Teredinibacter purpureus: one gene and its partner. The protein of the gene in region 1 binds, or shares a complex with, the protein of each later gene. Links are inferred from orthologs where the notes say so. Each region holds a gene or a part of one and is shown in the gene's direction. Other genes may lie near its edges. The genes, in order: lpdA and aceF.

Region 1 (11,595 bases):
CAGATCGTACGGGTCACGCTTTATTGCATGCGCTTTATCAAGGCAATGTTAAGAACGACACCGTTTTCTTGAATGAGTGGTTTGCTGTTGATTTAGTTAAAAACCAAGATGGCGCGGTATGTGGTGTTATCGCTATTAATATGGAAGACGGTGAAGTCGTCTATATCAAGTCTAAAGCCACGGTTCTTGCAACGGGTGGTGCCGGTCGAATATTTGCTTCTACTACCAATGCACATATCAATACCGGTGACGGTATTGGCATGGCGCTGCGTAGTGGTTTTCCTGTGCAAGATATTGAAATGTGGCAGTTCCATCCAACAGGTATTCACGGTGCTGGTGTGTTAGTTACTGAAGGCTGTCGAGGCGAAGGTGGATATCTTGTCAACAAAGATGGTGAGCGTTTTATGGAGCGCTATGCGCCGAACGCGAAAGATTTGGCCGGTCGTGATGTAGTTGCTCGCTCTATGGTATTAGAAATATTGGCGGGGCGTGGCTGCGGTGAAAATGGCGATCATGTGTTTTTAAAGTTGGATCACTTGGGCGCCGATACTCTTAATCAGCGTTTGCCGGGGATCTTAGAGCTTTCTAGAACATTTGCGCATGCAGACCCCATTAAAGAACCTATTCCTGTTGTTCCAACGTGCCACTACATGATGGGCGGTATTCCCACCAATGTTAATGGCCAAGTGCTAACGCAGAATGAAAAAGGCGAAGACACCGTTGTTGAAGGCTTCTACGCATGTGGTGAAGTTGCTTGTGTATCGGTTCACGGCGCTAACCGTTTAGGCGGTAATTCATTACTGGATCTTGTGGTGTTTGGGCGCGCTTCTGGTCTCTATATTGAGAAAGCATTACGCGAGGGTATTGAGCTTAGAGACCCCAGCGCGTCAGATATGGATGCCGCGATGTCTCGATTGAACAAGGTTAATACAAGTACTTCCGGTGAGAATGCAACAGTTCTTCGGGCTGAGCTGCAAGCTATCATGCAAAATCACTTTGGTGTTTTCCGTAAAGGTGAGTTTATGCAGGAAGGTATTAAAAAGTTGGCGGCGTTACGTTCTCGTATTGAAAACGTATCGTTATCAGATAAAAGTAACGCCTTTAATACTGCGCGTATTGAAGCGTTGGAAGTTCAAAACCTATTTGAAGTTGCTGAGGCCACGGCTATCGCAGCCGAAGAGCGAAAGGAGTCTCGTGGTGCGCATGCAAGGGAAGATTTCCAGGAACGCGACGATAAAAATTGGTTGTGCCACTCCATGTACTTCCCTGGAGAAAAGCGTGTGACTAAGCGTGACGTGAATTTCACGCCGAAAACAATGGAAGCCTTCGAACCTAAAGTTCGTACCTACTAGAGATAGGGTGCAAAAGACTATGCTGAAAGTTGAAGTTTATCGCTACAATCCTGAAACGGACAAAGAACCCTATATGCAAACCTATGAGCTAGATACTCAAGGTAGAGACCTTATGGTCTTGGACGTGTTAGAAATGCTGAAGGGGGAGGATCCCTCTCTAACGTTCCGACGTTCTTGTCGAGAGGGCGTTTGTGGCTCTGATGGTGTGAATATTTCAGGTAAAAATGGGCTAGCCTGTGTAACGCCATTATCGGAATGTGTCAAAAAGAACAAATTGGTATTGCGTCCACTACCTGGCTTGCCCGTTATTCGTGATTTAATCATCGATATGAGTCAGTTTTATGCTCAATTTCGTAAGGTTGACCCTTTTCTTCAAAATGACGCTCCAGCACCGGCAATTGAGCGGCTTCAGTCTCCTGAAGAGCGCGAAAAGTTAGACGGGCTATATGAGTGTATTTTGTGCGCTTGCTGTTCAACAAGTTGCCCGTCATTTTGGTGGAACCCCGATAAATTTATTGGCCCTGCAGGCTTGTTGCAGGCCTATCGGTTCTTGGCCGATAGTCGTGATACGGCTACTGAGGAGCGTCTAAGTAAATTAGATGACCCGTTTAGTGTATTCCGCTGTCATGGCATCCAAAACTGTGTTGATGTATGCCCGAAGGGCTTAAATCCTACACGCGCCATCGGTCATATCCGAAGCATGCTGTTGCATCGTGGCACTTAGAAGGCTCAATTGACCGGAATGGTTAAATTGAAGGGGTAGGGTGTCGGTATGGCACCTGCTCAATTTAAGTTGGCGGAGCTTAGTGGTTTTCACTACTTCGGTTTCTTCGATAATAGAGATTCGAGTTTTTGTACTGATTAGCTTGAGCGCTAATTTGAATGAAAAATGATTATTGAGTTCGTGCTTGCACTCTTAACTTCGCAAGCTTTTCTACGCGGTGACTAAAACCATGCAAGAAAGTTTAATGGAGGCACTCTGGAAAACGGGCCACATATCCGGTAGCAATGCTGCATACGTGGAAGACGTTTACGAGTCATATTTACAGGACCCTAACTCTGTGCCGGAAGAGTGGCGAGAGTATTTCGAAAAGCTTCCCACCGTTAATGGTGGTACAGGGGTTGATGTACGCCATTCTGAAATTATTGAATATTTTGAATTACTGGGTCGTAACCGCGCTCGCCCAATGGTTGCCCCAGGTGAAGGTGCTGCCAATATTGCCCATGAGCGTAAGCAAGTTGAGGTTGTTCAGCTGGTTAATGCTTATCGGTTAAGTGGCCATCAAAAAGCCAAGTTAGACCCTTTAAACTTACGCGAAAGACGCAGCCCGCAAGATCTTGATTTGGGGTTTCATGGTCTAAACACAGCAGATCTAGATTCTGTGTTTCAAACCGGCGATTTGTCGTTTGGTTATCAAGAAGCCTCTCTTAGCGAAATTATTTCCGATTTGGAGAAAACATACTGCGGTACGATCGGTGCCGAAGTTATGCATATCACGAATTATGAAGAGCGTAGGTGGTTGTTGCAGCGCTTAGAGGGCAGTCGATCTTGTCCTGATTTTGGCGAGAAAACAAAGCTTCATTTGCTGCGTCGATTGACCGCTGCTGAAGGGTTGGAACGCCATTTAGACAGTAAGTACCCTGGAACGAAACGTTTTGGTCTTGAAGGTGGTGAGAGCCTAATACCGTTATTGGATACGCTCATTAATCGTTGTGGCGGCTATGGGGCAAAAGAAATGGTTATTGGAATGGCTCACCGTGGCCGTCTCAATACGTTAGTAAATGTTTTAGGTAAAAACCCTGTTGCGTTATTTGATGAATTTGAAGGTAAGAAGTTAGTCGATACTTCTGGTGATGTTAAGTACCACCAGGGTTTCTCTTCGAATGTTATGACGCCCGGTGGCGAAATGCACCTTGCTCTGGCCTTTAACCCATCTCACCTTGAAATTGTTGCGCCTGTTGTAGAAGGTTCTGTTCGAGCACGACAAGATCGTCGATTTGACACTAAGGGTAACAACGTTGTCCCCGTTGTGATCCATGGCGACGCTGCGTTTGCTGGGCAGGGTGTTGTGATGGAAACATTCCAAATGTCACAAACTCGCGCCTACAAAACTGGCGGTACGATGCACCTGGTTATTAATAACCAAGTAGGTTTTACTACTAGCCTGAAAGAGGATTCTCGTTCTACCGAGTATGCAACAGACGTTGCTAAAATGATCGAAGCCCCAATCTTTCACGTCAATGGCGATGATCCAGAGGCCGTAGCGTTTTTAGCGAATTTGGCGGCAGATTACCGTAACGAGTTTGCAAAAGATGTTGTCGTGGATTTAGTGTGTTATCGCCGTCGCGGACACAACGAGACGGATGAGCCTTCTGCTACGCAGCCTCTAATGTATAAAGCTATTCGAGCGCAAAAAACAACGCGTACGCTTTATGCCGAACAGTTGGTGAACGAAGGTGTTTTAAGTGCAGAAGAATCCAATACGATGTCTAACGATTATAGGGCAGCATTGGATCGTGGAGAGCACGTTGCACAAGGTCTTGTCAGCGAGCCAGATTCTTCCTTGTTTGTTGATTGGGCTCCCTATATTGGCCATGATTGGCAAACACCTTACGATAGTACTTATCCCATTCAAGAGCTACAGGCGCTCGCTGAACAAATAAGTCATATTCCTGATGGCGTTCAAGTACAGCGTCAAGTATCAAAAATATACGACGATCGGCGGAAAATGGCTGGTGGTGCATTACCCATTAATTGGGGTATGGCCGAGACGCTTGCCTACGCGACCTTGTTAAAACAAGATTACGCTATACGTTTGACCGGGCAAGATGTCGGTCGAGGTACGTTCTCGCACCGTCATGCTGTGATCCATAATCAGAAAGATGGTGAAAGTTATATTCCTTTGCAGAATGTAAAGCCCGACCAACCAGAATTTGATATTTACGACTCTTTCTTGTCAGAAGAAGCGGTATTGGCTTTTGAGTATGGTTACGCTACAACAACGCCTGGCAAAATGGTTATTTGGGAAGCGCAATTTGGTGATTTCGCAAACGGCGCACAGGTCGTTATCGATCAGTTTATTACCAGTGGCGAACATAAATGGCAGCGCTTATGTGGTTTAACTATGTTACTGCCGCACGGTTATGAAGGGCAGGGGCCAGAGCATTCGTCTGCACGTTTAGAACGATTTATGCAGCTTTGTGCCGAGCATAATATACAAATTTGTATACCGACGACTCCTGCGCAGGTTTATCACATGTTACGTCGCCAAGCGATTCGTTACATGCGTAGGCCACTTGTTGTTATGAGCCCAAAATGGATTCTTCGGCATAAGTTAGCGACCTCTTCGTTGGAAGAGCTGGCCAACGGCACCTTCCAGAGCGTGATTAGCGATGAAAAAGTAGCCGGTGAAAATGCCAAGCGCGTAATTTTGTGCAGCGGTAAAGTTTATTATCATTTGCTCGAAGCTCGTGAGGAGCGCGAACAAGATGACGTGGCTCTGGTGCGCATAGAGCAGTTATATCCTTTTCCTGAAGAAGATCTGCGGGTTGCGTTGAAACCTTACGGGCATGTTAATGATGTCGTATGGTGTCAAGAAGAACCCATGAATCAGGGCGCATGGTATGCCAGTCAGCACCGTATGCGAAGGGTGGTTGAACGCGTTAACGAAGATGCATACTTGCGTTATGTTGGTCGTGCGTCATCGTCAGCTCCTGCGGCAGGTTATATGTCGACCCACCTAGATGAACTGAATAAATTTGTAAATGCAGCATTGGATACGAGTGTTTAAAATCGTTCGTTGATCCACGTTTATTAATCATTGTTTATTACGAGTAACGACTTTTTAGCTAATAAGCGACAAGGACACATTTGAAAATGAGTAACGAAATCAAAGTCCCTACGTTTCCTGAATCTGTACAGGAAGGCACCATTGCAACTTGGCACAAACAGCCCGGCGAAGCATTTTCTCGCGACGAGGTTATTGTTGATATCGAGACCGATAAGGTTGTGCAAGAAGTGCCTGCTCCGGCAGATGGTGTATTGAAAGAGATCCTAAAACAAGAAGGCGATATCGTTACGAGTAACGAGATTATTGCAACCTTTAGTGAAGGCGGTGCAGGTGCTGCACCCGCGGGCAACTCAGAGCCTGCTACAGCAACGAATTCTGCTGAAGCATCGGAAATTATTGCTGCACCGGCGGCTAAAAAATTAGCGGATGAAAAGGGCATTAATCTATCGGACGTTACTGGTACAGGTAAAGGTGGTCGCATCACTAAAGAGGATGTTGCCAATTATAAGGTTAGCGCACCGGTAGAAGTAAAAGCGGCGGTTGCTGCTCCGGTAAAAATTGCATCAGTGCCAGAGCCAATGGCTCCGATCACAGGTGAACGCATTGAAAAACGTGTACCAATGACACGTTTGCGCACTCGAATTGCCGAACGTTTATTGGATGCGACGCAAAATACCGCAATGTTAACGACTTTTAATGAAGTTAACATGGGCCCGATAATGGAGCTTCGCAAGCAATACAAAGATCGTTTTGAAAAAGTGCATAACGGAACGCGTTTGGGTTTTATGGGGTTCTTTGTGAAATCTGCCGTTGAAGCCTTACGTCGTATTCCTGCGGTTAATGCGTCTATTGACGGAAACGATATTGTTTATCATGGTTACCAAGATATTGGCGTTGCGGTTTCTACTCAGAAAGGGTTGGTAGTACCGGTATTACGCAATGTTGAACATATGAGCATTGCCGAAATTGAAAATGGTGTACGCGACTTTGGTTTGCGTGGTCGCGACGGTAAAATTGGCATTGACGAGATGCTGGGTGGTACTTTCACTATCACCAATGGTGGTGTATTTGGTTCGTTATTGTCCACCCCTATATTAAACCCACCGCAGGCCGCAATTTTGGGTATGCATAAAATCCAAGATCGGCCTATGGCGGTAGATGGGGAAGTGAAAATTCTACCGATGATGTATTTGGCTCTGTCATACGATCATCGCATTATTGACGGAAAAGAAGCTGTTCAATTCTTGGTTGCGATTAAAGATATGATCGAAGATCCAGCGCGTATTTTGTTAGAGCTATAGTCCTACGTTATTAAATACGGGTTGGCAGCGTAGCCAGCCCGGTTTTCAATTATTCTAAAATTGCATATACATTACTTTTGGGGTTCATCCTATGTCTGACAAATACGACGTTATCGTTATCGGTTCTGGTCCTGCCGGCTATGTCGCCGCTATACGTGCTGCACAGCTCGGTCTGAAGGTCGCTTGTATCGAAAAGTGGAAAGGAAAAGATGGAAAAGGCGTTAACGGTGGCACTTGTCTAAACGTTGGTTGTATTCCTTCTAAGGCCTTACTCGACAGCTCTCATAAATTCCATGAGGCGAATTCAGCATTTGCGGGTCACGGTATCACTACTGGCGATATTAATATTGATGTACCGTCAATGATCGAGCGAAAAGAGCGCATCGTTAAGCAAATGGCCGGTGGTGTATCGGGCTTGTTTAAAGCCAATAAAGTGACCTCGTTATTTGGAACCGGTAAATTATTAGCAAATCGTAAAGTGTCGTATGTTAATTTTGAAGGCAAAGAGCAAATTTTGGATGCTGAAAATGTCATTTTAGCGTCTGGCTCTATCCCAGTCGCAATACCGGTAGCACCTGTTGATGAAGATGTCATTGTCGATTCTACCGGCGCACTGATTTTTCAAGAAGTACCGAAACGCTTAGGTGTAATCGGTGCTGGAGTTATCGGTTTGGAGTTAAGCAGTGTCTGGAGCCGCTTGGGCTCTAAAGTTGTTCTGCTCGAAGCGATGGATACCTTTTTAGCGATAATGGATCAGCAAATTGCTAAAGAAGCTCAAAAGATCTACAAGAAGCAACATTTGGATATTCGCTTAGGTTGCCGTGTTACGGGTACCGAAGTTGTGGTATCAAAAGGCGCTAAAGAAGTTGTTGTTACTTATACCGATAAAGACGGCAATGAAGCTACAGAAACGTTCGACAAATTAATTGTATGTGTAGGGCGTCGTCCGTTTACAGACGGTTTGCTAGCAGACGACAGTGGTGTAAAGCTGGATGAGCGTGGTTCTATTTATGCGAATGACCTGTGTTCTACTAGTGCGCCAGGCGTTTGGGCTATTGGTGATGTTGTGCGTGGGCCAATGCTTGCGCATAAAGGTTCGGAAGAAGGTGTAATGGTCGCAGAGCGCATCGCAGGCCAAAAGACCGTTATGAATTACGATATTATTCCTAACGTAATTTATACCCATCCAGAAATTGCAGCGGTTGGGCGTACGGAAGAACAAATTAAAGCTGACGGCGAACCCTATAATGTTGGCACCTTTCCGTTTATGGCCATTGGCCGTGCGGTAGCTGCTGATGAATCGGATGGCATGGTTAAAATAATTGCCCATGCTGAAACCGACCGCGTATTGGGCGCTCATATTGTTGGCCCATGCGCGCCTGACTTGGTGCAACAAGTTGCTATTGCCATGGAATTTGGCTCAAGTGCAGAAGATATTGGTATGACTGTGTTCGGGCATCCAACATTCTCTGAAGCAGTTAAGGAAGCGGCATTAGCAGTTAATGGGCATGCGATTCACATGCCCAACCGAAAAAAACGCAAATAGCAAAACAATAAAGCGTACCTAAATACCGGTCGGCCCAAAAAGTCGGCGGGATCGATTTAATAACTGTTCCTCGCACGGCTTGAACAGCTTGCTAGGGAACTATGGGAAGCAACAATGAATTTACATGAGTATCAGGGTAAGCAGCTATTTGCTGAATACGGTTTGCCTGTATCAAAAGGGATCGCCGCTGAAACACCGGCAGAGGCCGCTAATGCTGTAGACGTATTAGGCGGTAAGAAGTGGGTCGTAAAGGCGCAGGTTCACGCGGGTGGTCGAGGTAAGGCGGGCGGTGTGAAGCTTGTATCTTCTAAAGCTGAAATAGAAGCGTTCGCTCAGCAGTGGCTAGGCCAAAACTTGGTGACCTATCAAACGGACGAGAACGGGCAGCCGGTTAGTCGTATTTTGGTTGAAGATTGTACTGATATTGAGCAAGAATTATATCTGGGGGCTGTTGTCGACCGTTCAACACGGCGTATTGTTTTTATGGCGTCTACGGAAGGCGGCGTAGAGATTGAAAAAGTAGCCGAAGAAACACCAGAAAAGATTTTGAAAGCGGAAATAGATCCGTTAACAGGTGCTCAGCCTTATCAGGGGCGTGAGTTAGCGTTTAAGCTTGGATTAAACGGCAAGCAAGTTAAGCAATTTACACAAATTTTTCTTGGCTTAGCCAAAATGTTTCAAGAGAAAGATTTGGCGTTATTAGAAATTAACCCACTTGTTATCACGACCGAAGGTAACCTGCATTGCTTAGACGCAAAAATTAATATTGACGGTAATGCTATGTACCGTCAGCCTGCTCTAAAAGAAATGCACGATCCTTCACAAGAAGATGAGCGTGAAGCGCATGCTGCAAAATGGGAACTCAACTACGTAGCTCTCGATGGCAATATCGGGTGTATGGTTAACGGCGCAGGTTTGGCGATGGGCACAATGGATATCGTTAAATTGCACGGTGGAGAACCCGCTAACTTCCTTGATGTGGGTGGCGGCGCGACGAAAGAACGCGTTGTAGAAGCGTTTAAAATTATTTTATCGGATCAAAATGTATCGGCGGTGTTGATTAATATCTTTGGCGGTATTGTACGTTGTGATTTGATTGCTGAGGGCGTTATTGGTGCTGTTGAAGAAGTTGGCGTGAAAATTCCAGTGGTGTGTCGTTTAGAAGGAAATAATGCTGAAGTAGGGGCCAAGGTTCTCGCTGATAGTGGTTTGAATATTATCGCTGCCACCAGTTTGACTGATGCCGCACAACAAGTCGTAAAAGCTGCGGAGGCCAAATAATGAGCGTTCTAATCGATAAAAACACTAAAGTACTTTGTCAGGGGTTTACCGGTTCACAAGGTACATTCCATTCAGAGCAGGCCATTGAGTACGGCACTAAAATGGTTGGCGGAGTTACGCCAGGAAAAGGCGGCCAAACGCATTTGGGGTTGCCTGTTTTTAATACCATGCTTGAAGCCGTTGCGGCTACTGGCGCTGATGCATCGGTTATTTATGTGCCTGCACCATTCTGCAAAGATTCTATATTAGAAGCGGCAAATAGCGGTGTGAAATTGGTAGTGTGTATTACTGAAGGTATACCCACTCTCGATATGCTTGAGTGTAAAGTAAAGTGCGATGAGCTTGGTGTACAGCTGATTGGCCCTAACTGCCCCGGCGTGATTACGCCTGGTGAATGTAAAATTGGTATCATGCCTGGACATATCCATTTGCCGGGTAAGGTTGGCATTGTTTCACGCTCCGGTACATTAACGTATGAAGCGGTTAAGCAAACGACTGATTATGGTTATGGTCAGTCAACCTGTGTTGGTATTGGTGGTGATCCTATTCCTGGTTCTAACTTCATCGATATTCTCGAGTTGTTTGAGAAAGATGAAAAGACTGAAGCGATTGTTATGATTGGTGAAATTGGTGGCACTGCAGAAGAAGAGGCAGCGGCTTATATCAAAGAGCATGTCACTAAGCCTGTCGTCTCCTATATTGCAGGTGTTACCGCTCCGGCGGGCAAGCGTATGGGGCACGCAGGTGCGATAATATCTGGCGGTAAGGGCACAGCTGATGAGAAGTTCGCTGCGCTAGAAGATGCTGGTGTTAAAACTGTGCGTAGCTTGGCTGAGATTGGTGATGGCTTAAAAGAAATTACCGGCTGGTAGTTTTTTAATCTGTATGCAAAAAGCTCTTGTTGAAAAGCAAGGGCTTTTTTTACGTCTGAAATTTGTACTTTAGCGTTGCTGGTGACTGAAAAGAAAAGCGTTCTAAATATACTTTTTGAGTGCTGCCAGAGTCGACGGTTGTGGTTCTATAAGAATATGCATTAGCCCGCTCGTCGAAAGATTTCCCATCATGGTAGTATGCAATTTTCCGACAATAGAAAGGTGAGAATTGAGATGAAAGCAAAGTTTATAGTCTTGTTAAGCTTCGTAGGAGCGGTATTGTTTGGCATGGGCTGCACTTGGGTCAAGCCTGTAGAGGGGGTTGAGAGTATTGCCTTGGTGAAGGCGGCCGTAGTGCAAGACTGTGAGAAGCTGGTGACGAGCACGGTGTTGGTGACACATAAAGTGGGGTTTATTAATCGAAACCCAAGTAAAGTTGCTAATGAGCTTTTGACGCTTGCCCGCAATGAAGCAGTTGCACTCGACGCTGATACCATTGTCGCTGAGGGGCCAGCAATGGAAGGTAAACAGCGTTTCGGTCTATATCAGTGTCGTTAAGCCGATAAGTGTACGACGTCTCCTGGCTGTAAATACCCAGTATTTCTATTTTTTTTGGCGCCTGTAGTCAATGCTATCCCTTAGATAACCTTAATTTCAATCCATAAGGTTATCTAATCCCTTGAATTATTGCTCGAGCATCTCCATATAAGCCAGCAACTTGATCGTAAGAATTTGGCGCATAGCGCCCAGAACTGAGCTTAGGAGCACCCCATGACAGTAGAGGCCACTAAAGAAACACGTGGATTTGAAACGGAAGCAAAGCAGCTTTTGCATCTAATGATTCATTCGCTTTACTCCAATAAAGAGATATTTCTTCGTGAGTTGGTATCAAATGCCTCTGACGCTGCCGATAAACTGCGCTTTGAAGCATTGAATAACGGGGCGTTGTACGAAAGTGACCCCGATCTAAACATTCGCATCAGTTTTGATAAAGAAGCTAATACGGTCACTATTACTGATAATGGTATTGGCATGACCCGAGACGAAGTTGTTGATCATCTTGGTACTATTGCTAAGTCAGGCACTGCTGCATTTTTATCGAACCTTACTGGTGATGAAAAGAAAGATTCACATCTCATTGGTCAATTCGGTGTGGGCTTTTACTCTGCATTTATTGTTGCGGATAGAGTAACGGTTGAAACTCGTCGCGCTGGCGCAGCTGAAAGTGAGGGCGTACGCTGGGAAAGTGCTGGAGAAGCAGAATACAGTGTCGAGACCATTGAGCGTACGCTACGTGGTACGTCTGTTATATTGCATTTGAAGTCGGATCAGCAAGAGTTTGCCGACGGTTGGCGGTTGCGGTCTATCATCAAGAAATACTCGGATCATATTTCATTACCGATAATCATGGAAAAAGAGCAGGCGGGTGATGATAAAGAGGCTAGTGAGCCT
Region 2 (11,704 bases), 1.2 Mb from region 1 along the record:
ATGGTAACGTACTTGTTCCGCTCTTATTTTCTGAAGCCGTTAAAATGCACCCCGTTGTTATCGTGTTATCCGTGTTAGTGTTTGGTGGGTTGTGGGGCTTTTGGGGGGTGTTTTTCGCCATTCCTTTGGCGACCTTATGCAAAGCCGTTATCAATGCGTGGCCCACTGTCAGTCGGTTAGATGCAGAAGAGGGGCCATCTGGCCGTGAACCTTCAAACAAATAATCGCTGCAAGTCGGCATAACGTATGCGCGGGCTACATGCACTGAATTGTGGCGAAAGTACGCACGTTAAATGGGGTGTTAGCGCCCATGAATGCTGCGGTGCAGCTAAATAGTAGGCTGGCTAATTGAAAACGATGTGTGTAGAATCGTGACACCAAAAAACTCGCACTTCTCAGGTTTTTTGTTTTTGGTTTTGCACTATCTTAACGCTTTATTAGCGTGACTATGTGGTCTAGAGAGGTGCTATTAGCGGCCTTTCTCGGCGGCGTATACAGACTGAATGTTGGTTACGTTTAGCCGTTCTATGGGGATTAAAGTGTGGTTTCTACGTACAAACCGCAACCATGACAACATCCTGAATAGATCAACTTTGCTTTAGGCTAGAACCGGAAACAATCTAAACCATCTTATCTAAGCGATGAAAAAAATGAGCAGTTGTTGCTTATAGTTACCACTGTAAGCAACACTGGTGGGAATCAATTTATTAAAAAACTGCGAGAACCTACGCAGATATAACAGGAGGCTTGAATGCTTGAAGAAACTGATGCTCTCGAAACCCGAGAATGGTTGGAGGCTTTAGAATCGGTAATTCGGCACAATGGCGCGGACCGTGCTCGCTACCTTTTAGTTGAATTGGCCAATGCGGCGACTCAGGCTGGCGTTAAACTGCCCTCAGCCATTCGAACGCCTTACGTTAACAGTATTGCAGTGAAGGACGAAAAACGTTCTCCTGGCGACTTCCACATGGAGCGTAAAATTCGTTCTTTGGTTCGCTGGAACGCCATGGCAATGGTCATGCGTGCTAACGATAATAACGAAGGTCTCGGCGGTCACATATCGTCTTTCTCATCCTCGGCCACTCTATATGAAGTTGGTTTTAACCACTTTTTTCGTGGTGATGACGGCGAGCAGCGTGGCGATCTTATTTATTTTCAGGGGCATATTTCCCCTGGCATCTATGCACGTTCCTACTTAGAAGGTCGTTTAGGTGAAGATCAGTTGGATAACTTCCGCCGAGAGGTGGATGGCAATGGTTTATCCTCTTACCCCCACCCTTGGCTGATGCCTGATTACTGGCAGTTCCCTACTGTATCGATGGGCTTAGGCCCCATTCAGGCTATTTATCAAGCACACGTTATGCGCTATATGTCGGCACGTGGATTGTCGGCACGTGGCGATCGTAAAGTGTGGGCATTCCTTGGCGACGGCGAGTGTGATGAGCCAGAAACGTTAGGCGCTATTTCTTTAGCTGGTCGCGAGCAGCTAGAAAATTTGATCTTTGTGATCAACTGTAATTTACAGCGACTTGATGGCCCTGTGCGCGGTAATGGTAAAATCATCCAAGAGCTGGAAGGTGTTTTCCGTGGCGCTGGTTGGAATGTGATCAAGCTCATTTGGGGTGACGGTTGGGATCGCCTATTAGAAAAAGACACCACCGGCTTGCTGCAAAAGCGCATGAACGAAGTGGTCGATGGCGAGCTACAAAACTATAAAGCGAATGGCGGTGGTTATACCCGTGAGCATTTCTTTGGGAAATACCCAGAATTGCTTGAGTTAGTTGCCGACATGACAGACGAAGAAATATTCAAATTAAACCGTGGTGGTCACGATCCGCAAAAAGTGTACGCTGCTTACGCTTCTGCCACAGAGCAAAAAGGTCATCCAACCGTTATCTTGGCGCAAACCGTCAAAGGTTATGGTCTTGGTGCTGCGGGTGAATCTGCCAATATCACGCACTCTGTGAAAAAGCTTGATATCGAAAGCTTGAAGAAATTTCGGGATCGCTTTGGTATTCCTATTTCTGATGATGATTTAAAAACAGTACCCTATTATCGCCCTGCGCCAGACGCTCCAGAAATGGTCTATATGCGCAAGCGTCGTGAAGCGCTAAACGGTTATTTACCCGCCCGAGTGTCTGATTTTGACGCGTTGCAGTTGCCCGAGATGGATAAGTTCAAAGGCTTATTGAAATCTACTGGCGAGCGAGAAATCTCGACTACCATGGCATTTGTGCGTTATATCTCAACGCTTGCCAAAGATAAAAATATGGGTAAGCAGGTCGTGCCTATTGTGCCCGACGAAGCTAGAACCTTTGGTATGGAGGGCATGTTCCGTCAGCTTGGCATCTATTCGTCAGAGGGACAGCACTACACGCCACATGATCACGATCAGATCATGTATTACAAAGAAGACAAAAAAGGCCAGATTCTAGAAGAAGGCATTAATGAAGCCGGTGCAATGTCTGCTTGGATTACGGCAGCAACGGCCTATAGCACTTATAAAGTGCCGATGGTGCCCTTCTATGTGTATTACTCGATGTTTGGTTTTCAGCGTATCGGTGATCTAGCGTGGTTGGCTGGCGATATTCAAGCGCGTGGTTTCCTCATTGGTGCAACCTCTGGCCGGACGACGCTAAATGGCGAAGGTTTACAGCACCAAGATGGCCACAGCCATCTAATGGCGAATACCATTCCAAACTGTCGCAGCTATGACCCCACCTATGGCTTCGAGCTTGCCGTAATTATTCAGGATGGTTTGAGACGTATGTATGTCGACAAAGAAAATGTCTTCTACTATATCACCACGATGAACGAAAATTATAAACACCCCGATATGCCTCTCGGTGCAGAAGACGGTATCGTGCGCGGTATTTACCCGTTGAAAACGGGTAAAAAAGCGGCGAAGAAGAAACGTGTTCAGTTGATGGGCGCAGGTTCTATCTTGCGCGAAGTTGAGTTTGCAGCTGAGTTGTTGCGTGAAGACTGGGGCGTAGAGTCGGATATCTGGAGTGTAACTAGTGTGAATGAGCTGGCGCGTGACGGACAACGTACGGATCGCTGGAACTTTCTGCATCCAGGAGAAGAGGCTCGCAAGTCTTATCTCACTCAGACATTAGAGTCTGCTGACGGCCCGTTTATTATCTCTACAGACTACATGAAGAGCTACTCTGAGCAGTTGCGCGCTTATATTCCTGGTTCTTATACTGTTTTGGGGACAGATGGTTTCGGCCGTTCTGATACACGTAGCAAACTGCGCCACTTTTTCGAAGTGGACCGTTACTTTGTTACCTGCGCCGCGCTGAAAGCGTTGGCGGATGAAGGCAAGATACCGGCAAAAACTGTCACCGATGCTATGCAAAAGTACGGCATTGACCCTGAAAAAACAGACCCAACGACTTGCTAAGGGAGAGTGAATTAGTGGCTAAGCAAACTATCCAGGTGCCTGATATTGGTGGCGCCGACAGCGTGGATGTGATTGAAATCTGCGTTGCGCCCGGCGATGTTGTAGCAGCGGAAGATTCTTTAATTGTGTTGGAATCTGACAAGGCGTCAATGGACATTCCAAGCCCTGTGGCTGGAACTATCCTTAAAATATTGATCACTGAAGGTGACAGTGTATCGGAAGGTGCAAATTTTATTGAAATAGAAACGGCTGCTGCTGCAGTCGAAGAGACATCTGCAGCCGAGAGCACGCCAGCGCCCGCCACGGCGGTAGTGGAAGCTGCTCCTGCTCCTGCTCCTGCTCCTGCTCCAGTCCCTGCTGTAGGTGCAGAAGAAACTGTTACTGTTCCTGATATAGGCGGTTCGGAAGCCGTTGATATTATTGAAGTTTGCGTCGCTGTTGGCGATGAGGTTAACGAGGGTGATTCGTTGATCGTGCTTGAAAGTGATAAAGCCTCAATGGAAGTGCCATCCCCTGCTAGTGGAACGGTTGTTAGCCTGAGTATTAGCGAAGGCGGAAAGGTTTCAATGGGCGATGCCATCTTAGTGTTGGCGACTGTTGGAACGGTTGTGCCTGCTATGGTTGAAAGCGTTTCTGTAGAAGCGACCGCTCCAGCAACGGCTCAAGCAGTAGCACCCTCTCCAGTTGTTACGCCGGGTGGAGTGGTGGAAGTGAACGTACCCGATATAGGGGGTTCCGAATCCGTTGAAGTTATTGAAATTTGTGTTGCTGTGGGTGATGAAGTTTCTGATGGCGATTCGCTTATCGTGCTAGAAAGCGATAAGGCATCGATGGAAATACCTGCAACACAAAGTGGCAAGATTGTCAGCTTGCTCATGAGTGAAGGCGATAAAGCGTCTGAGGGCACACCAATTTTAACGATGGAAGTGGAGGGAACGGTTGTTGCCGCACCTTCTGCGCCGTCTAAATCTGCTTCTGCACCAAGTGCACCGGCTCCGGTAGCGGCAAAGCCGGCGGCGACTCAAGAAGCAGCCCCTAGCTCCGGTGATTTTTATGCTGGCCCAGCGGTTCGTCAATTGGCGCGTCAGCTAGGTGTCGATCTTGGCAAGGTCAAGCCAACTGGACCGCGTAATCGTATTGTTAAAGATGATGTGCGTAGCTTTGTAAAATCTATCTTAGCTCAGCCCCAAAAATCTTCTTCTGCAGTAGTAACGGGTGGCGCGGGTATTCCGGCTATACCTGAGGTTGATTTCTCTCAGTTTGGCGAAATCGAACTCGTGAAAATGTCAAAAATCAAAAAGCTTACTGCGTTTAATATGTCGCGAAACTGGCTAAACGTACCGCACGTTACCCAGTTTGATGATGCTGATATCAGTGATTTAGAAGATTTCCGTAAGGGCATGAAAGCCGAAGCTGAAAAGAAAGGCGTCAAGCTTACGCCATTGCCTTTCTTGCTAAAAGCGTGTGCTGCGGCATTGCGAGCAGAGCCAAAGTTTAATGCATCCTTACATGCTGATGGCGAGCATATTGTGCAGAAGAGTTACGTCAATATTGGTGTAGCGGTTGATACGCCTAATGGCCTGATGGTACCCGTAATTCGAGATGTCGATAAGAAAAGCTTGTATGAGCTTGCGGCGGAGTCTGTAGCGCTTGCTGGTAAGGCGCGTGAAGGGAAACTGATGCCGCGTGATATGCAGGGCGGGTGCTTTACTATTTCGAGCCTTGGTCCTATTGGAGGCACTGGCTTTACTCCAATCGTAAACGCTCCAGAAGTTGCAATTTTGGGTGTTTCTAAGGCGGCTATTAAGCCGGTTTGGAATGGTTCTGAATTCGTACCTCGTCAGATGTTACCACTCTCTTTGTCTTACGATCATCGTGCGATTAACGGAGCAGATGCGGGTAAATTCTTCACCTATTTAGGTGCAGTACTAGCAGATGTTAGAAAGCTGCTACTTTAACGGCCGGTTACGTAACGCTAACGCCCATAAAAAAACCCGAGAGTAACCTCTCGGGTTTTTTTATGGGCGTTAGATCTGTAAAAAGAGAGGATTTTAGGCGTGAAGCAAACGCATAGCGTAACGAGGCTGAAGGCTCGGTAGCCGCCTAATCGTTCGCGGCTTCATTGAAGCAGCGAACGCGATCGATTGTTTTTGTGGGGTGCGTATCGCGACATTGTTCTCGGGTAAGAGGCGTTTTGCTGGGTGGGGGAGAGGCTGCCGTGCGTGGTTTTTGGCTGTTTTTATAGGCTTCGTACTGCTCGTGACGCTCTTGTAAGAGCCGTTCTCTTTCAATTTTCATTTGATACGCGTTTGTCTTGTTTTCCAACGCCTTAATTTCTTCGTCACTCATTCCTAGGGTGGGAGCTTCTTTTAGTTCAACGGTTTCGGCTTCGGTACGATACTCTTTTGGTACTGTATCACCGTAATGTATTTGCCCTTTTTCATCCGTCCATTTAACCATCTCGGCGGAGAGGAGAGGGCTGAAGGCGAGAGTGCTAAAGGCGAGAGTGCCGAAGCAAAGGCAATAGATCAATCGCGAATAAACATGGCGACCTTTGTTACGACAGGGATTAGAAAAGAAATTAAAGGGAAATACTGACGTGTACATGCTGAGCCACTCCGGAATATTCCCTTTAATAGTAGATGAGTACGCGGTTTTTCTGAAGCAATTATTGTTTTAGTTGTAAAAGCTTCGTGTCGTTGCCCCAAAAACGAGGGCGCTTCTTGTCTGGCCCTTGGAATTCCAATGTGAGGCCTGCGTTGCCATAGCCTTGGAAATAGCTAAGTTTTAAAAGATGCGAACCTTTTGCTAGCGTCGCACGACACGTTTGCTTGCTGTAGCCGCGGTCGCCCTTGAATGAGCACAATGGTTTGTCGTTAATAGTCAGTGAAAACCCATCATCACTGCCGACTAAAAAGAGGTAAAGCCCGTCTTGTTTTACCGTGAACGGAGTGGTTATGTCGGCCCAAAAATCGTTGTCCCACCCTAGTTTTCCGAGTGCGGGATGAAAAAAGCGATTTTTATCGTATAGATTTACTTCGTCGATCATGATGCGCTTGACGGTACTAATCGAACGCGTTTGATCGATGGTGGTAATATGCGTGCGGTTTTTTGATAGCACTAACTCCATGACGGGATCGACAGATATTGGAATAATACGATTGATTATGACTACAAAAAAAAGTGCGAGTATTACGGAAAATATGGTGTTGCTGTTTAATTTAATCATTTCACTAACTCCAATTTCCAAAAGCTAAACCAGTTACGGACATTAAATTCTGCCTCTGTGATTGGTAGGCTGTAGGTGAAGGGTGAAAAGATATAAAAGGCGAACGCTACGAGCGCAACGAATGCAGCTAAATTGCCTAATGCGTGACGATTCCGTTGTGCGAGTGAATTGTAAAAAATGTAGTTATAAACCAGAGAAAGGTTAATTAGCCCGAACATAAGCGGCACTAAATAATGGTACAGGTACATGACCCGCTCTATTTGGAGTATTGCTAGCATGTAGCTAATGTAGAGCGTGGTAAAACCCGAAATCCAGTAAAAAAGCTTGGGTTGAGTGATAGGGTTCCGGTAAACAAAATGCCCTATTATTAAGCCTAACGACAGCAATAGGCCCGCTAGCACAGAAAACCACGTAACCGGGTTGGGTACAATGTTGTGATATTGCACTTGCACAACACCGTCGATGGTATTTTTATTCCAACGGTAATTAATTGTTTTATTGCCAATAGGCCAGCTTATAGGTGAACTACCATTTTCACCGTCTTTGCATACATCCAAGCGGGGAACGCCGTCAGCATATTTCGACATGTTCGTGTAATTATCACGTAAGCCAACTAGAAAAGTGTTAATGGAGTAGGTGTTGCCGGTTTCGATTTGATGGCGATATTCGCTACTGGCGCTGTAGTTTTTAACGCCGAAGCTAGAGCCTAGCCCAATATGAATATAAAAAATAGAGAGTACAACGAGTACTAATGGTAGAACTCCGGCGGGCACCGTAATGGCGAGACGCTTAACGAGTGCTAGAAAATTCCACGATTTAATATTATCCCATTGGTCGACACCAAAAAGCATGACAAATAGCAGTAACAATACGGCAGCGTTGACCTTTACAGAAAACGCTAGCCCAATAAAAACGCCAATAATGGCGTAATGTTTTAAGTATTTGGTTTTTCCTTGTTCTATTGTTCGGGCTAGCCAGTAGATAGCACCGAGAATAAAGAACATTTGAATACCTTCCAGCATTGCTGCCCTGGAGTGCACTACAAGGCCGTTATCTAGAATCATAATGGCGGAAAAGGCGGCTGCGAGGTGATAGTTTCGCGTAATGTGCCTCAGTGTGCCATAGAAAAAGAGCGCCGAAAGTGCCATGAGTAGTGTCGACGGTAATCTAAAACCGTAATAGCTCATGCCATTGGGAACCGTTTCTCCTTTAACGTAATCTGTTTTAGAAAAAGCTGATTTGTCGAGCGAATCATTGAGCCCCAATAATTTTTCTGAGGCCGCCATTAAAAGCTTTCCAAGGGGCGGATGAGGCTCCATGTACATGACGCCGTCAATATATTTTTGGGCTGATGCGATATGATAATTTTCATCCCAAAATAGCGAATTAGGTTGGCCATAAAAGGGAAGGTATATCGACAGCGACAAAATAAGAACGAGGGCAGGGTAGAGTGTTTTACAGTGTTTATTGAGTAGATTTCGCATGATTTTATTATTATTGGCTGGTTGGTTGGATTAGAACCTAAACGAACGCCGAGTTTATTGTATTGGGGAGATTAGTTCTAGGGGGCGGTTGGAGGAAATAAAAAAATCCCGGCCGTTAGGCCGGGCAAGACTCGCAGGAGGCGAAAAAGTACGGGTTAGAAGGCCTGGCTTACTGCTACCGTGGCGGGGGTAGGATTGGTATACACCTCAATGTGAACTTTTCTTTCTAAGGCGTAGGCTTCTAAATTGCCATCGTATTGTTGTGCCAAGCTTGAACCATGCGCGTAATATTCAATGCGTTCGTCAGCGATACCCCGCTGATGTAAGGCTTCGACGACATTGAGTGCACGCTCGGCAGACAGTACATTGTTGTATTCATCGGTGCCGCGCGGGTCGGCGTAGCCATCCAGGCGTACACTTAATTGAGGGTTGTCTTGCATATAGTTCGCCAATGAATGGATACGCTGCAGGTCTGAGTGAGAGAGTTCATCGATCCCTGTTGGAAAAAGCACCATAAATTCCAGTTTATTAGCAGCGCTTTGTTCCAAGCGGCTTAGTTTCTTTTCCTGTTCCATTGCTTCAGCACGCATGGACGAGAGTGATTTTTCAGCGATTGCCAAGTCGTTTTTGTCTTTAACGGCGGTCATGCCTTTCTCTCCTATGTAGACACCCGACGCCGCACCAATCATAAAGCCCGCAGGGCCACCGGCTATGGCACCAGCGATAGCGGCGGTTGTAGTGAATAGAGTGCCGAATAAGCCAGCCTTTGTTTCATCCGACATACGCAGGTCTTTTGCTGTGACGGATGAGGAGGCCACTAGGGCCACTAGGCCAAGTGTGCCGACCAGATTTTTAAGGTGTGTATTTGAGCGCACGTTGGTGGTGGGCGAAGCGATATTTGAGGTAAGGGTTGTAGTGTTGTGTGGGAATGTGTTCATCGTAACTATCCTTTAGTGGTGTTTGTAAGGGTTGTGTCATGGCTAGGTAGAGTGTTTTTGCGTTGTTGCTACCGGGTACAGATTCATTAAACAAAAACATAGCGGCGATGAAGTGGGAGTGTTAAGGCAATTCGAGGATCAAAAAAGATGAAAAATGGCAGCGTTCAACAGAGCAAATAATGATCAGTCGCTTGATTGCGCTTAGTATTAATTCGCTATAGAGTTGCGCGATATTTAAAGACCTTCGCGTTGTGTGTTGGCGAGAAAGGTGTGCCCTCCCTTATTCAAACGAGATAATCGATATTTTGGCTTCGTCAGACTCCCCCTCTTCTTCGAATAAACCGGCTAAGCCCCCCAGCTTGCTGCGTTCTAGCGCTATAGTCAGCGCAATGACTATGATCTCTCGCGTGCTTGGCCTAGTGCGCGATGTTCTATTCGCTCGTTTTCTTGGTGCGGAAGCATCGGCAGATGCTTTCTACGTTGCGTTCAAAATTCCTAATTTTTTACGCAGACTCTTTGCTGAAGGTGCATTTGCTCAAGCATTCGTGCCTGTATTGTCGGAGTATCGCGCGCAAGGTAGCCAAGAAGCGGTACGCAATTTTATTGATCGAATAGCCGGGTGTTTGGGGTCAGCGTTAATTATGATCTCGGTGTTAGTTGTTGTGGCCGCTCCAATATTTACGGGGGTTTTCGGCATGGGTTTTATGTTTAATAACCCTGAAAAGTTTCAGTTAACAACAGAGTTGCTGCGCATTACGTTTCCGTATTTATTGCTTATATCGTTGACGGGGTTTGCAGGCTCAATTCTTAATAGTTACGACCAATTTGCGGTGCCTGCATTTACCCCCGTGTTACTTAATATTTCGTTAATCGTGGCGGCGGCAGTGGTGTCTCCGATGATGCAGGAACCCGTATATGCGTTGGCATGGGGCGTTATTGTCGCAGGCATATTACAGCTAGCGTTTCAGGTTCCTTTTTTACTGCGTTTAGGTTTATTGCCGCATCCAAAGGTAGATTGGGGGGATGAATCGGTAACGAAAGTATTGAAGTTGATGGCACCTGCTATGTTTGGTGTGTCTGTTGGCCAGATTAACTTGCTTTTCGATACTATTTTGGCCTCGTTTCTACCCGACGGTAGTATCACATGGTTGTATTTTTCAGATCGTCTTACCGAATTACCGCTCGGAGTTTTTGGCGTTGGGATAGCAACGGTCGTATTGCCTAACCTTTCTCGGCAATTCATATCTGGTGCGCAGCGTTATAGTGCAACGTTAGATTGGGCCTTACGTATGATAATGTTGATCGGTTTTCCTGCGGCCCTAGCGCTTGTAGTCTTGGCAGAACCCATCTTATTTGCGTTGTTTCAATATGGAGAGTACCGACCGGTTGACGTTCAAATGTCGAGCTACAGTTTGAGGGCCTACGCGCTGGGTTTGGTAGCCTTTATGATGATTAAGGTTCTTGCGAGCGGCTACTTCTCACGTCAGGATACGCGTACCCCCGTGCGTATTGGTATTATCGCAATGGTGGTGAATATGGGGATGAACCTGCTTTTCGTTCTTCCGTTCCATTTTTATTGGCAAATGGGGCATGCGGGTTTAGCGTTGGCGACCTCCTGTTCGGCTTTTTTAAATGCAGGCTTGTTATACCGAGGCCTGAGGCGCGAAAAAGTGTATCAGCCGGACGACCTTTGGTTGCGTTTTGGAGGACAAATGCTCATTGCGAATATTGCCATGGTGGCTTTTCTACTGATTGTGATGCGCTATATGGGCGATGTCTCTTCGCTTGAAGCATACGGCCGTATCGTGCGTGTACTATCGCTATGTGTTGCTGGTATTGGGATTTACGTGTTCACGTTGTGGGTGATGGGCATTCGTCCTCGTCATCTGCGAGTGGCAAGTTAGCGCATTCTCGCGTCATTCTTCTTTTGTAGCGCATCGCTTGCACACTCAAGCTGCGCTATAATCGCCGCTTTTCGGCCGTTCCTATTGATGGTAAGTGTATACTTACATTTGTTTCGGCCGCGGGTTAGCCGGGCTTTACGAACGTCCGGTATTGAGGCAAACACTAGTACTCATGATTCAGCAGGAATTTATAAACGGCTTAGGCCGCCTTTCGGCTTCTCATAGAGGCTGTGTTGTGACTATTGGGTCATTTGATGGCGTGCACCGTGGTCATCAAGTGTTGCTTGAGCAGTTAAAGCAAAAGGCTGCCTCACTTGGGTTACCTTCATTGGTCATGGTATTTGAGCCGCAGCCGTTTGAATATTTTTCCCGTGAGCAGGCGCCAGCTCGATTGATGCGTTTACGTGAAAAAGTCAGTGCGTTATTTGAGCAAGGCGTTGATCGAGTCTTGTGTTTAAAGTTTGATTCGGCACTTCGTAAACTATCGGCACAGGCTTTTGTTGACCAAATATTAGTCGAGCGTTTGGGGGTTAAGCATTTGGTTGTGGGCGATGATTTTCGTTTCGGATGCGACCGTAAAGGCGACTACCGTTTCTTACAAAGTTGTGGTCGACAAATGGGATTTGCTGTTTGTGATACCCACACTCAGCTTGAGGCGGGAGAGAGAATTAGCAGTACACGCATTCGTGATTTGTTGAGTGTTGATAATTTCCAGCTAGCGAGCGAATTACTGGGTCAAGACT

What was found.
Region 2: the proteins of lpdA (region 1) and aceF are in contact, whole or in part, in a crystal structure (PDB 1EBD), measured with the Geobacillus stearothermophilus proteins. The link is inferred for Teredinibacter purpureus from one-to-one orthologs. Residues at the interface, in WP_049624544.1 of Geobacillus stearothermophilus: Pro340, Ser341, Asp344, Tyr345, Arg403, Asp406, Val408, Glu431, Ala432, Gly433, Asp438; in WP_033016211.1 of Geobacillus stearothermophilus: Ile130, Ala131, Met132, Pro133, Arg136, Arg140, Glu141, Asn155, Arg157.

Annotation. Positions count from the first base shown.
Region 1 is NZ_CP060092.1:3,040,789-3,052,383, forward strand. Bases 5,924-8,762 are described here. They hold lpdA (dihydrolipoyl dehydrogenase), read left to right. Parts: upstream 5,924-6,535; coding sequence 6,536-7,990; downstream 7,991-8,762. Other genes in these bases: odhB (2-oxoglutarate dehydrogenase complex dihydrolipoyllysine-residue succinyltransferase), read left to right, coding at 5,924-6,444; sucC (ADP-forming succinate--CoA ligase subunit beta), read left to right, coding at 8,105-8,762. Also shown: sdhA (succinate dehydrogenase flavoprotein subunit), read left to right, coding at 1-1,352; H5647_RS13405 (succinate dehydrogenase iron-sulfur subunit), read left to right, coding at 1,372-2,076; H5647_RS13410 (2-oxoglutarate dehydrogenase E1 component), read left to right, coding at 2,306-5,143; more of odhB, read left to right, coding at 5,230-5,923; more of sucC, read left to right, coding at 8,763-9,271; sucD (succinate--CoA ligase subunit alpha), read left to right, coding at 9,271-10,143; H5647_RS13435 (DUF4156 domain-containing protein), read left to right, coding at 10,378-10,701; molecular chaperone HtpG, read left to right, coding at 10,915-11,595. UniProt on the Escherichia coli protein: Lipoamide dehydrogenase is a component of the glycine cleavage system as well as of the alpha-ketoacid dehydrogenase complexes.
Region 2 is NZ_CP060092.1:4,285,889-4,297,592, reverse strand. The notes cover bases 2,945-5,892. They hold aceF (dihydrolipoyllysine-residue acetyltransferase), read left to right. Parts: upstream 2,945-3,420; coding sequence 3,421-5,364; downstream 5,365-5,892. Other genes in these bases: H5647_RS19095 (DUF4124 domain-containing protein), read right to left, coding at 5,510-5,892; aceE (pyruvate dehydrogenase (acetyl-transferring), homodimeric type), read left to right, coding at 2,945-3,406. Also shown: H5647_RS19110 (AI-2E family transporter), read left to right, coding at 1-224; more of aceE, read left to right, coding at 752-2,944; more of H5647_RS19095, read right to left, coding at 5,893-6,013; H5647_RS19090 (PA14 domain-containing protein), read right to left, coding at 6,075-6,635; H5647_RS19085 (phospholipid carrier-dependent glycosyltransferase), read right to left, coding at 6,632-8,119; H5647_RS19080 (OmpA family protein), read right to left, coding at 8,275-9,057; murein biosynthesis integral membrane protein MurJ, read left to right, coding at 9,447-10,961; ribF (bifunctional riboflavin kinase/FAD synthetase), read left to right, coding at 11,134-11,704.